Regions from separate parts of the Arthrobacter sp. SAFR-044 genome, predicted to be linked through region 1. Evidence: riboswitches for the same ligand, from Rfam matches in the RefSeq annotation. Region 1 holds a riboswitch; the other holds the start of a gene.

Region 1 (5,906 bases):
GTCACCGCCAGGGAAGCCAGCGGCATGTCGCAGGCCAGCACAAGGGAGTAGGGAGCCTCTTCGCCGTTCCTGGCCAGGGCGTCCAGGCCCGCGGCAATCGCAGCTGCGGGACCAGCGAACGGCGGCTCCTCCCGGCACATCAGCAGGCGGGAAGGCCTGGTCGGCGGGCGCAGCAGGCCGGCGGCCAGGGCCCCGTCCGGCAGGGACCCCGCATCGCCGACAACCACGGTGTGCCGCGCACCTTCCGCCGCGGCGATGGCACGTTCAAGCAGGGTCTGACCTTGGAAGACAAGCGACTGCTTGGGCACGCCGCCCAGCCGGGATGACCGCCCTCCGGCCAGGATCAAGGCGTCGAAAGCCAACCTGTTCTCTTGCACTCCCCCAGCCTATAGATCAACACGGTACCGGGCAGCCAAAGCCGCAGACCGGGGCTGGATCATAGGGTCAGGTGACCGGCAGGTGGCCGGGGAGCGCCTTGGCCACACGGGGCAGGTGGTGATGCAGCGCAGGTAATCAGGCAGCGCGCTCCGGCAGCAGGAACGGATCCCAGGCGGGCGTCGGCTTCTCAAGCTCCTTGATCTGCCAGATCATTCCGTGCGGGGGTTCAGGAACGAACCGAAGGGTCCAACCCATTTCAGCGGGAGTGTGGTCGCCCTTGACGTTGTTGCACCGCAGGCAGGCAGCCACCAGGTTCTCCCATGAATCGGCCCCGCCCCGTGACTTCGGGTGCACGTGGTCGATCGTGTGCGCGGCTTTGCCGCAGTAAGCACATTTATGCCCGTCGCGGCGGAGCACACCCCTGCGGCTGACTGCCGTGGAGTGGTTGTACCGGGGCCGGATGTAGCGGTTGAGGAGAATAACGGACGGGCGGCCCAGTACGTCGGTGGGGCCTACCACGGGGTCGTCCCCTTCGGCCACCACGCTTGCCTTGCCCGTGAGCACAAGCACCAGCGCCCGGCGGAAAGTGATTACCGCCAGCGGTTCATATCCAGCATTCAGAACGAGAGTGCGCATGCACTTACCTCTTCACGGCCGCACCCGTCAGGGGCACGAGGGCCGGCTGCCCCCGGCATGTCCGGGCTATGGATCGACATCACAAGAGTAAGCAAAGAAGTGCAGAATCGGGTAATCGCGGCCCCTGGGCCCGTTCCAGCCCCAAAGACAAGGACAGGCAGCCATGCGGGCGCGGAAGGCTCAAAACGAAAAGGACCCCCGCCTTCCGGCAGGGGTCCTTTGCTGCAATTCGTGGCCGACGCTGGTTCAGGCCGGCACGAAAAATGTTACCTTACGCGGATGGCAACGGGTCCGGAACCAACATTGGCACTGAAGACCACGGTGTCGTTGCCGTTGTAGCCGCCGTGCACGGCCATGCCATTTCCGGCGTAGACGGCAATGTGGGCCATGCCGCCGCCGCCATCAGCGTAGTACAGGAGGTCGCCGGGCTGGGCCTGGGACATGGGCACGGTGTCACCCAGTGACAGGTAGCCGGCAGGCCAGTCATGGAAGTGGATGCCAACGGCGGCCAAGGCGTTGGTCACCAGCATGGTGCAGTCCTGGTGCACGCCAAGCTGGGCATAGGCGGCGGAGAGAATGGCTGCACCCTTCCCGCTCGCGGAAGCCTGGGCTGCAGGAGCAGCCGGAGCAGCAGCGGTGGCAACCTTGGCCGTGACCTTGGGAGCGGCAGCGGGCTGGGCAGCAGGTGCAGCCTCCTGCACCTCCACCTGGGGCTCAGGCTCGGCGACGGGAGCCGGCGTGGTGGTGACGGCAGGCTTCTCGTAGCTGATGGCGATGGTGGAAGCCGCGGAGATAGGAGCATCAACGACCGATTCAACCTCCAGCTGGGATGCCGGAGCGGAATCGCGCTTGACGTTGGCGTCGGCAGCGTTCGCAGCAATTCCGCTGGTCAGGACCAGGCCGGAAGCCGCGGCGATAACAGCAGCCTGGCGGCCCATGCCACCGGCGTTGTCGCTGACAGCTTTGGCAATGATTGCGATCGAGTTGGTTTTGGTGACCTCGGCGCGGTGCCGTGCGGTAGCACGAGTCGTCATGAGTTCTCTCTTTCGTTTTTCCTTCGGACCGCGTGTAGGCAGGCAAAGGGAACTGGACGCGCCGGCATCTTGGGGGTACGCCGGCGCATCCCGAACGGGGATGTGGTTTCTAGCGAAAAGGCTTTGGGCAAAGAAATAGCCCTTGGAGCATGAAGTCCAAGAACTACTTGTTGAGGTGGTAGTACGACGAGGTACCGGTGGCTGCAGGCGAGTGCAGCAGCGTGCCCTGGGACGGGTTGAGTGCGCTGATCATCATGCCGTTGCCGACGTAGATGCCCACGTGCGCGCCGCCGTTCTGGACGACAACGTCGCCAGGCTGCGGGGTGGAGGTGGGGGTCATGATGTTCCACGCGTTGGTGCGGGGGATGCTGATGCCGGCCTGGGCGTAAACCCACTGAACGAACCCGGAGCAGTCCCAGCCGGTGACGGGGCTGGTGCCGCCCCACACGTAGGAGTGTCCGATGCCGGTGTAGGCGATGGCTGCAATGCCGGACGTTGCCGCGGATACGGTCTCTGCGGCTTTCGCGGCCGGGGCAGCGTCCTGGCCTGCGGTGGCCGTGGCAGCGCGTTCGGCCGTAGCGGTGGACTGGGTACGCACCGCTTCCACCTTTGGAGCGGCGGTGGTCTTGACGACGGGGCGCTCGAAGGAAACCGTGGCCGTCGGGGCGGCGGTGACAGCGAGGGCCGTCTGGGCCGAACCGGACTCGGTGGAGGCAGAGACACCAGCGGTGGTGTCTGCTGCGGTGGCCGGCAGGCCCATGCTCAGGATGAGGCCCGACGCCGCTGCCACAACGGCAGCCTGGCGGCCTACGGGCCCGGCATTTGCACTCACGGCCTTGGACACGGCGTCCAAGGGGCTGGTGCGAACCGTTTGCGCACGGTGGCGCGCAGAATTATGGCGTGAAGACACGAAGGTAGCCTCTCCCAATGCCTGCGAGGTGAGCTGTCGGATTCGGATGGGAGTCACCCGGCCACACTGCTTCCTGGGAAGCTCGTGACTTAACCCCAAGGCCTTCTGAACGTGAAGGCCAAAATTGGTTCCCCCGCCCCTGCCAGACGATGAAATGCGAACGGACCTTGAGCGGTGGCAGAGTTAGGCAATCCACTCAAGAGCGTCAACTTCGGAAAAGTTGACGCGAGTTAGACGGTACAGCAGTTTTCTTTCAATGTCACATTCAGGTCACAGCGCGTGGATGCGATCTGAGAGTGGTCAATCATTTGGTTACAGCCAGCCCATCGGGTCGACCACTTCGCCGTTGACCTGCACCTCGAAGTGCAGGTGGCAGCCGGTGGACGCCCCTGTCGTGCCGCTGAGCGCCACAACGTCGCCCCGGGAGACCGTCTGGCCCACCTTGACGTTGAAGGACGACAGGTGGTTGTAGGTAGTCTCGAGCCCGTTGCCGTGGTCGATGACCACCCGGTTTCCGCCGCCGAACTGGTGCCAGCCCGCGAAGGTCACGGTGCCCGTCGCGGCAGCAAGGACGGAGGTTCCGCACTGGGCCACGAAGTCCTGGCCGCGGTGGAAGTCCCCGGAGCCACCGGTGATCGGGCTCACCCGGTAACCGAAGGGTGACGCAGTGGTGAGCGAGGCCAGCGGCGCGGCCAGGGTACCGGCCGACGCGGCCCGCGTTACGGAACCGGCGGACTGGGCGCTCAGGAGTTGCTTCAGCTTCCCGTCGGGGTCGGCCTGGGTCACTACGGCTGAGCGGCTGAAGTCGATCTGGGCCCCGATATCAGCGGAAATCTGGGGACTGACGGCGGAGGCCGCCAACGGCGCGTTGCCTGACGCGTCCGTTGCCATGACAGGACTGGTGGCGGGCACCGTGACCGTCAGCACCAGGCCGGTGGCGGCCAGGGCGATTCCAGCTTTCTGGCCGATACCGCTGGCGGCGGCAAACTCCGTCACCTGCCGGAACGGACCCCGGCGCCGGCGCGCGTCGCGATGCAGATCACGGGGGCGCTCCGCTGCGACATCTTCGACAACCCGGGGTGCCGAAGGGGTGCCGGCCGCGCGGCGCCGGCCCCGGGAGGTCTGCATGGTCAAGAAGGGTTCCTCTCTGGAAAAGCCTGCGGAGTTAGCTGTCGGATTCGGGTCAGAGAGATCAAAGACCCGGCCCGTCAGGGCAAGCTTCTGCACAGGGGTGTTCCCGGAAGAATCCTTCACTGGAGAGGCTTGCTGCTGACGGACTTCACCCCAAGGCAGCCCCCCGCTGCCGTTTGTGGTTCCCCCGCCTCTGCCAGTAACGACTCGTGCACCCGATCCGCTGGCAGAGCTCGGCTCCGGATCGGGTAACGCTTAAGTATCAACGATTGGTTCCACTATAGGGCCTTAAGACCCTAGGTAACAATTCCGTTATCTTTGCGTGGAACGACGGCGCTGGGCTATAGGGCCCGCCTCAGGACCGGCGCATGGCGACAAAAACGTGGGCTGCAACCTCGGGCGGGAGCTCCAGTGCGCCTTCGATTCCGGAGACGCGCACGGAGATGTAATCCCCCACGCGCTCCAGGCCTACGGCAGCCCCGGGCCGGATTCCGCCTTCGTCCAGTTGCGCCAGCAGTTCCGGTTCCACCTGGATCGGTTCCGCCAACCGGCTGATGGTCACCACGGAGGCGGGCGCATAACTCTTCATTGCCTCGACCAGGCTGATGGCGCCGTCGGCCAACCCGGTGGCCGGCTGTCCGCCCAGCGCCGCGAGGCCGGGGATCGGGTTGCCGTAGGGCGATTCCGTGGGATGGTCCAGCATCTCGTAAATGCGCCGCTCAACACGCTCGCTCATGACATGTTCCCAGCGGCAGGCTTCGTCATGCACGTAGGCCCAGTCCAGTCCGATGACGTCGGCCAGCAGGCGCTCGGCCAACCGGTGCTTGCGCATGACTTCGGTGGCCCGCTTGCGGCCCGTATCCGTGAGTTCCAGGTGCCTGTCACCGGAGACGACAACCAGTCCGTCGCGTTCCATCCTGCCGATGGTCTGGGACACGGTGGGGCCCGAGTGGCGCAGGCGCTCGGCGATACGGGCCCGGAGGGCAACGATGTTCTCTTCCTCAAGCTCCAGGATGGTCCTGAGGTACATCTCCGTAGTGTCGATCAGATCCGTCATCCAGCTCAGCTCCTCGAGCGCAGTACCTTGCGTTGTCCCACCGTATCGCCTCTTGCCGCGAGGTAGTCCGGGGGCCAGCTTAGCCTATTTTGACTTTGTCCGAATAGCCGCGCCCCGGGCAGCCTGACAGCGTGCGGCGCGTCTCATTGTCTGGACTTTGATCCCTCCGGCTCCCGCCCCCACTGCCATTCAGGCAGAATGGGGAAGGCCCTGTTGCGCAGCCACTGCGCGCCACCGGCCACCTTTAACCCGCCCGTCCGGACCAAAGCTTTCGTCCCCGCCGAATTGGAGCACCTGTGAGCGACACCAGCATCACGATCCCCGCCGACCTCCTGCCCAAGGACGGGCGGTTCGGCGCCGGCCCGTCAAAGGTCCGCCAGGAACAGATCGATGCCCTGGCAGCAGCGTCCAAGACCATCCTCGGCACGTCCCACCGCCAGGCGCCCGTCAAGAACCTGGTTGGATCGGTCCGGGAAGGGCTGAACCAGTTCTTCCGCGCCCCGGAGGGCTATGAGGTAGTCCTCGGCGTCGGCGGCTCCACGGCGTTCTGGGACATCGCGAGCTTCGGGCTCGTCGAGAAGAAGGCCCAGCACCTGTCCTTCGGCGAGTTCGGCTCCAAGTTCGCCTCGGCCACCAACAAGGCGCCCTTCCTGGATGCCTCCTCGATTATCACGTCAGAGCCGGGCACGCGCCCTGCAGCCCGGGCAGAGGCCGGGGTGGACGTCTACGCCTGGCCGCAGAATGAGACCTCCACCGGCGT
Region 2 (5,906 bases), on a different contig from region 1:
ACGGGCCGGGCATCCCGCCGGAGTTCCAGGGGAAAATCTTCTCGCGCTTCACCCGGGCGGACGCTGCCCGTTCGGGAACAGAAGGCTCCGGCGCCGAGGGTTCCTCAGGCCTGGGGCTGTCGATAGTGGAGTCCATCGTCATGGCCCACGGCGGGACCGTGGAACTGGTCTCACGGCCGGGCCGGACCGAGTTCGCGGTACGGCTTCCGGCCGGTGGTTCCGCCTCCCCCTGACTTACACAGGCACGTCACAGGTTGTGCCTAAAACCCACAAATCCGGCAGCGCCACTCTTGATGCATGACGCTCACCGATTCCACTTCAGGAACCCTGCAGGACGCCGCGGTGACACCGCCGGGCAGCGCTGCCCGGGGACGTACCGCACGGCGCGCCCCCGTGGACACCCGCACCGCCGTCCCAGTCCTTGATGTCACCATCCCCGTCTTCAACGAGGAGCGCGACCTTGAGGAATGCCTCCGCAGGCTCCATGGACACCTGGGCGATACCTTTCCGCACAGCTTCCGGATCACGGTGGCAGACAACGCCAGCACGGACGGAACCCTGAAGATCGCCGAACGGCTGGCCCGTGAATTCCCGGAGGTCGCGGTGGTCCACCTGGATGAGAAGGGCCGCGGGAACGCGCTGCGCAAGGTTTGGCTCGCTTCACCGTCGCCGGTCCTTGCCTACATGGACGTGGACCTTTCCACCGATCTGGCGGCCCTGCCTCCGTTGCTGGCTCCCCTGATTTCCGGACACTCGGACCTGGCCATCGGCACCCGGCTGACCCGCAACTCCCGGGTTGTCCGTGGACCCAAGCGGGAGTTCATCTCGCGCAGCTACAACCTGATGCTCCACTCGCTGCTGGCCGCCCGGTTCAGTGACGCCCAGTGTGGATTCAAAGCCATCCGTGCCGACGTCGCACAGCAGATCCTCCCCTATACCGTGGACAACTCCTGGTTCTTCGACACCGAACTCCTGGTCCTGGCCGAACGCTGCGGCCTGCGCGTCCATGAAGTTCCCGTGGACTGGATCGACGATCCCGATTCCAGCGTGGACGTATTCCGCACCGCGCTGGCCGACGTCCGGGGAATGGCAAGGCTCACCCGCGACCTGGTTTACGGCCGCGTCCCTGTTCCGGAACTCCGAGCGGCCCTGGCACGGGGTCCCCTTCCCGCATCGTCCCGGGCTGATGAACAGACCCTCCGCGGCAGCCTGTTCGGCCAACTGGTCCGGTTCGCCGCCATCGGCGCCGCCTCAACTATTGCCTATCTCCTGATTTTCCTGTTCTGCCGCGGCTTCATGGATCCGCAGCTGGCAAACTTCCTGGCGCTGCTGGTCACGGCCGTGGCCAATACCGGCGCCAACCGGCGCTTCACCTTCGGCATCCAGGGCGGCAACCGCGTCCGGCACCACTTCGAGGGGCTGATCGTGTTCGGCATCGGACTGGTGCTCACCTCCGGGGCGCTCGCCCTGGTCCACCGGACGACGACGCCTGACCGGTGGGCGGAAGTCCTCACCGTTGTGGCGGCGAACCTTGCGGCCACGGCAGTGCGGTTCCTGCTGTTCCGGCTCTGGGTCTTCCGGGGAGCCGGCAGCAAAAAGACCACAGACGCCACCACTTCCACAGAAACGGCAGCATCATGACCTCCACCATCTCAGCGGCCGGCGCCGGCTCAGCTGCCGCCCCGCAGCCCTCCACGTCCAGCAGCCCGGCCTTCGGGGCCGGGGCTGCAAAACCCGGTCCGGGCTGGGCACGCCACGCTTTCGGCGGCCAACCGCGCTGGGTGCGGCCCTCCGCCGCCGCGCTCCTGGTGGCCACTGCGGTCCTGTACCTGTGGAACCTCGCAGCCACGGGCTACGGCAACTCTTTCTACGCGGCGGCAATCCAGGCAGGCACCAAGGACTGGACCGCATTCCTCTTCGGATCGCTCGACGCCGGAAACGCCATCACCGTCGACAAGCCGCCCGCCGCACTGTGGATTCCCGCGCTGGCCGGCCGGATCTTTGGGTTCTCGCCGCTGAGCATGCTGGTGCCGGAGGCATTCATGGGCGTGGCCGCCGTCGGCTTCCTCTACCTGGCGGTCAAGAGGGTTTCCGGACCCGCGGCAGGCCTGCTGGCCGGCGGCGCCCTGGCCCTGACGCCCGTGGCTGCGCTCATGTTCAAGTTCAACAACCCCGACGCCATGCTCACCCTCTGCCTGGTACTCGCGGCATACTTCACCACCCGGGCCATTGAACGGGCGGGCTGGAAGTGGCTGGTTGCTGCAGGAGCCGTGATCGGCCTGGCGTTCCTCGCCAAGATGCTGCAAGGCTTCCTGATCGTTCCGGCGCTGGGACTGGCCTACCTGTGGGCTGCCCCCACCTCGATCAGCCGCCGGCTGGGGCACCTCATGGGCGCCCTGGGCGGCATCATTATGGTGGCCGGCAGCTACATCGCCCTTTTCCAGCTGACGCCGGCCTCGGCACGGCCCTACATGGCCGGCTCCACCACCAACAGCTTCCTGGAACTGACCTTCGGCTACAACGGCCTGGCCCGCATCACCGGCTCAGGCGAAGGCATGCCCGGCGGCGGGGCGGGAGGCGCGGCCGGCGGACCCGGCGGTTTCGGCGGGGGCAACAGCGGATTCGGCGGGGCGGCAGGGCTGCTGCGGATGTTCGGCACGAGCTTTGGCGGCGAAGTGTCGTGGCTGCTGCCCGCCGTCCTCGTCCTGCTGGTGGCCGGCCTGTGGTTCACCCGGCGGGAAGCCAGAACCGCCATGGGCCGTGCGTCGCTGATCCTGTGGGGCGGCTGGCTCCTTGTCACCGCGGGTGTCTTCAGCTTCATGAGCGGCATCGTGCACCCCTACTACTCTGTGGCGCTGGCGCCGGCGATCGCAGCCCTCATTGGCATCGGTGCCGTGGAACTCTGGCGCGGCCGCTCCTACTGGCCAGCCAGGATTGTCCTGGCTGCAACCGTCCTGGGCACCTCCATCTGGTCGGCAGTCCTCCTGGGCCGCGACGCGTCCTGGCTCCCCTGGCTGCGCGTCGCCGTCATCGTCCTCGGCGTCCTTGCCGCCGCCGGCATCCTGCTCCGTGTTGACGCGCTTGGCACCGGACGGTTCCGGCGCGCGGGTGCTGCCGCCGTCGTCGTCGTATCCCTCCTGGCCGGCGGACTTGGGGCGGGTGCCTGGACCCTCGCCACCGCAACGTCCGCACATTCAGGTTCCATTCCGACGTCGGGGCCGGCGGGCCCGGCGGCAGGCGGCTTTGGAAACCGGGCGGCAGGTTTCCGCGGCGGCCGCGCCGACGGCACGGACGCGGCCACCGGAACGAATGGGTTTGACCCCGCAAACCGAATTGATGGCGCACCGGATGCAGCCGGCGGAGCCGCTGGTCCCGGAGGAACCGGCGGCGGCCCCGGTGAAGGAACCGCCGACGCCGCGGTCACCGCATTGCTGTCATCCACCACGACCAAATGGTCCGCGATCGTCAGCGGCGCCAGCCAGGCAGCCAGCCTGGAACTCGCTACCAACACCAACGTCATCGCACTGGGCGGCTGGAACGGCGGAGACCCGTACCCCACCCTCGCCGAGTTCCAGGACATGGTGTCCAAGGGCGAGATCGGGTACTACATCCAGGCCGGCGGCATGGGCGGAGGCGGCATGGGCGCCCGCGGCGGCAACTCGGAGGTGGCAGCCTGGGTCCAGGCCAACTTCCAGGCCCAGACTGTGGGCAACTCCATCGTTTACCAACTCGCAAAGTAGGATGCACCGATAGCCTCCAGGCTCGAACGATCCCGGCAAGCGGTGCAAATCGACGCGCTGCTTGCCGTGACTTCTGTTACCTAAATGTGACTTTGGCTTAATCTTCCTGTACCGTCGATTGGGTGCGGCCCCCGTTCGGGCCGCATATCCCGGGTTGACGCCAAGCTCTGCCGCTTCCCCTGGATTCCGATTGAGCAACGGCAGAGGCGGGGGACCCACCGTCCCGGGCAATGAATGCCCTTGGGGTTAAGCACGTACGTGATCTTTCCGTACGGCCGGATGCCCTCATCCGAACCCGACAGCTAACTCCGCAGGTGTGAGAGGCGATCAATCATGTCCAAAAACACGGCAGAACCATGCCTGCCCGCTAAACACCGGGCCAAGCAAGCGGCAAAGAAAACCACCCTGGGCCAGCGCGCCGCCGTCCTTGCAGCATCGTGCGCGGTGCTGGTTGGGGTAGGCGCGGCCGGGCAGGCCACCGGCAGCATGACCCCGGTGTCATCCACCGAGTCAAGCACGGCAGCGTCCGACGCCCAAATGAGCATCGAGAAGAGCGAGATCCGCTCCAACCCTGTGGAGAGCCCCGCTCCCGCCGCAATCGCCGTAGCACCGCAGGCGGCCGAACCGGCTCCCGCAGCGGCACCTGCCGCCCCCGCGCCGGTCGCGCCAGCCCCGGCACCTGCACCCGAGCCCGCCCCCGCACCTGAGCCGGCACCCGCCGTCGCGGTCAACGATCCCGCCGGTGCCCAGGCTTACGCCGCCAGCCAGTTGGCCACGTACGGCTGGGGACCGGACCAGATGCAGTGCCTGCAGACGCTGTGGACCAAGGAATCGGACTGGACCACTACGGCCACCAACCCCAGCAGCGGTGCGTACGGCATCGTCCAGTCCCTCCCTGCTGAGAAGATGGCCAGCTCCGGCGCCGACTACCTCACCAACTACCGCACGCAGATCAACTGGGGCCTGAACTACATCAAGCTCAGCTACGCCTCCCCGTGCGGCGCCCTGGACTTCCACCTGGCGCACAACTGGTACTAGGCACTGCTCGCCTGCGGCGGTGAGCTGAAGGGGCACCTTCCGCTGAGCCTCCCAGGCAGCAACCGCGGCCCGCATCCATCCGGATGCGGGCCGCGGTGCGTTGAGCTGCAGCGTGTTAAGTCGCCGGGGTTTGGGTCTCGGTGCTCTGGGCTGCGTCAGGCCCGGCGTTCCGCCACGGGATGTACTGCACAGCCCACTTATTGCCGTCCGGATCGGCGAAGTACACGAAGTGGCCCCAGTCCTGCACGTCAACGTCGCTGACATCCACGCCGTTGTTTTTCAGGTAGTCGTGGGCGGCATTGATATCGCTGACCACCATCTGAAGGGTCGATCCCGTACCGGGCGGGGCGTCCGAAAGACCCTCGCCGATGCAGATGGAGCAGGCCGAACCCGGCGGGGTCAGCTGCACAAAGCGGATGTCGTCCGACGGCCGCTCGTCGTAGTCGGCGTTGAAGCCCACCTTGTTGACGTAGAAGTCCTTGGCGCGGTCAACGTCGGACACGGGGACAAACACAAGTTCGAGTTTCCAGTCCATCCGCACAGGCTAGCGGCGCGGCCCGGTCCAAAAAAGGGGGAACGCTACCCTGCGATGCCGTAGAGGCGGTCTCCCGCGTCGCCCAGGCCGGGAACGATGTAGGACTTCTCGTTGAGCTTCTCGTCGATGGAGGCCAGGACGATGTGCACGTTGGCCCCGGACAGCTCCTCCTCCAGCCGGGCCAGGCCCTCAGGCGCGGCCAGCAGGCAGATGCAGGTAACGTCCGACGCGCCCCTCTTGAACAGGAACTTGATGGCCTCGCGCAGGGTGCCGCCGGTGGCCAGCATGGGGTCCAGGACGAACACCTGGCGGCCGGTCAGGTCCTCCGGCAGGCGCTCGGCGTAGGTAATGATGTCCAGCGTTTCCTCATCCCGGGCCATGCCCAGGAAGCCTACCTCCGCGGTGGGGACCAGCTTGGTCATGCCTTCCAGCATGCCCAGGCCTGCGCGCAGGATGGGAACCACCAGCGGAGTGGGCTTGGTGAACGCCGTGCCAATGGTGGTGCTGACAGGCGTCTCGATGGTGACAGGCTCGGTGCGGACCTCCCGCGTGGCTTCGTAGGCCAGCAGGGTCACCAGCTCTTCCGTCAGCTG

The links. Region 1 has a riboswitch for cyclic di-AMP ahead of ACR65J_RS16745 (C40 family peptidase). Riboswitches for the same ligand answer to the same signal wherever they lie in the genome.
Region 2: it holds a riboswitch for cyclic di-AMP, as region 1 does, so the genes downstream of both, ACR65J_RS19260 (aggregation-promoting factor C-terminal-like domain-containing protein) here and ACR65J_RS16745 (C40 family peptidase) in region 1, are expected to answer to the same signal.

Annotation. Positions count from the first base shown of each region.
Region 1 is NZ_JBPFDN010000011.1:96,619-102,524, forward strand. Features, by position in the region: gene mobA (molybdenum cofactor guanylyltransferase) at 1-377, opposite strand, end outside; gene ACR65J_RS16735 (HNH endonuclease) at 514-1,014, opposite strand; gene ACR65J_RS16740 (NlpC/P60 family protein) at 1,281-2,048, opposite strand; gene ACR65J_RS16745 (C40 family peptidase) at 2,212-2,892, opposite strand; cyclic di-AMP (ydaO/yuaA leader) riboswitch at 2,963-3,142, opposite strand; gene ACR65J_RS16750 (M23 family metallopeptidase) at 3,271-4,086, opposite strand; cyclic di-AMP (ydaO/yuaA leader) riboswitch at 4,099-4,328, opposite strand; gene ACR65J_RS16755 (iron-dependent transcriptional repressor DtxR) at 4,445-5,146, opposite strand; gene serC (phosphoserine transaminase) at 5,443-5,906, shown strand, end outside.
Region 2 is NZ_JBPFDN010000016.1:81,449-87,354, forward strand. Features, by position in the region: gene ACR65J_RS19245 (sensor histidine kinase) at 1-233, shown strand, start outside; gene ACR65J_RS19250 (bifunctional glycosyltransferase family 2/GtrA family protein) at 298-1,641, shown strand; gene ACR65J_RS19255 (glycosyltransferase family 39 protein) at 1,638-3,740, shown strand; cyclic di-AMP (ydaO/yuaA leader) riboswitch at 3,908-4,068, shown strand; gene ACR65J_RS19260 (aggregation-promoting factor C-terminal-like domain-containing protein) at 4,074-4,778, shown strand; gene ACR65J_RS19265 (glyoxalase superfamily protein) at 4,894-5,313, opposite strand; gene upp (uracil phosphoribosyltransferase) at 5,358-5,906, opposite strand, start outside.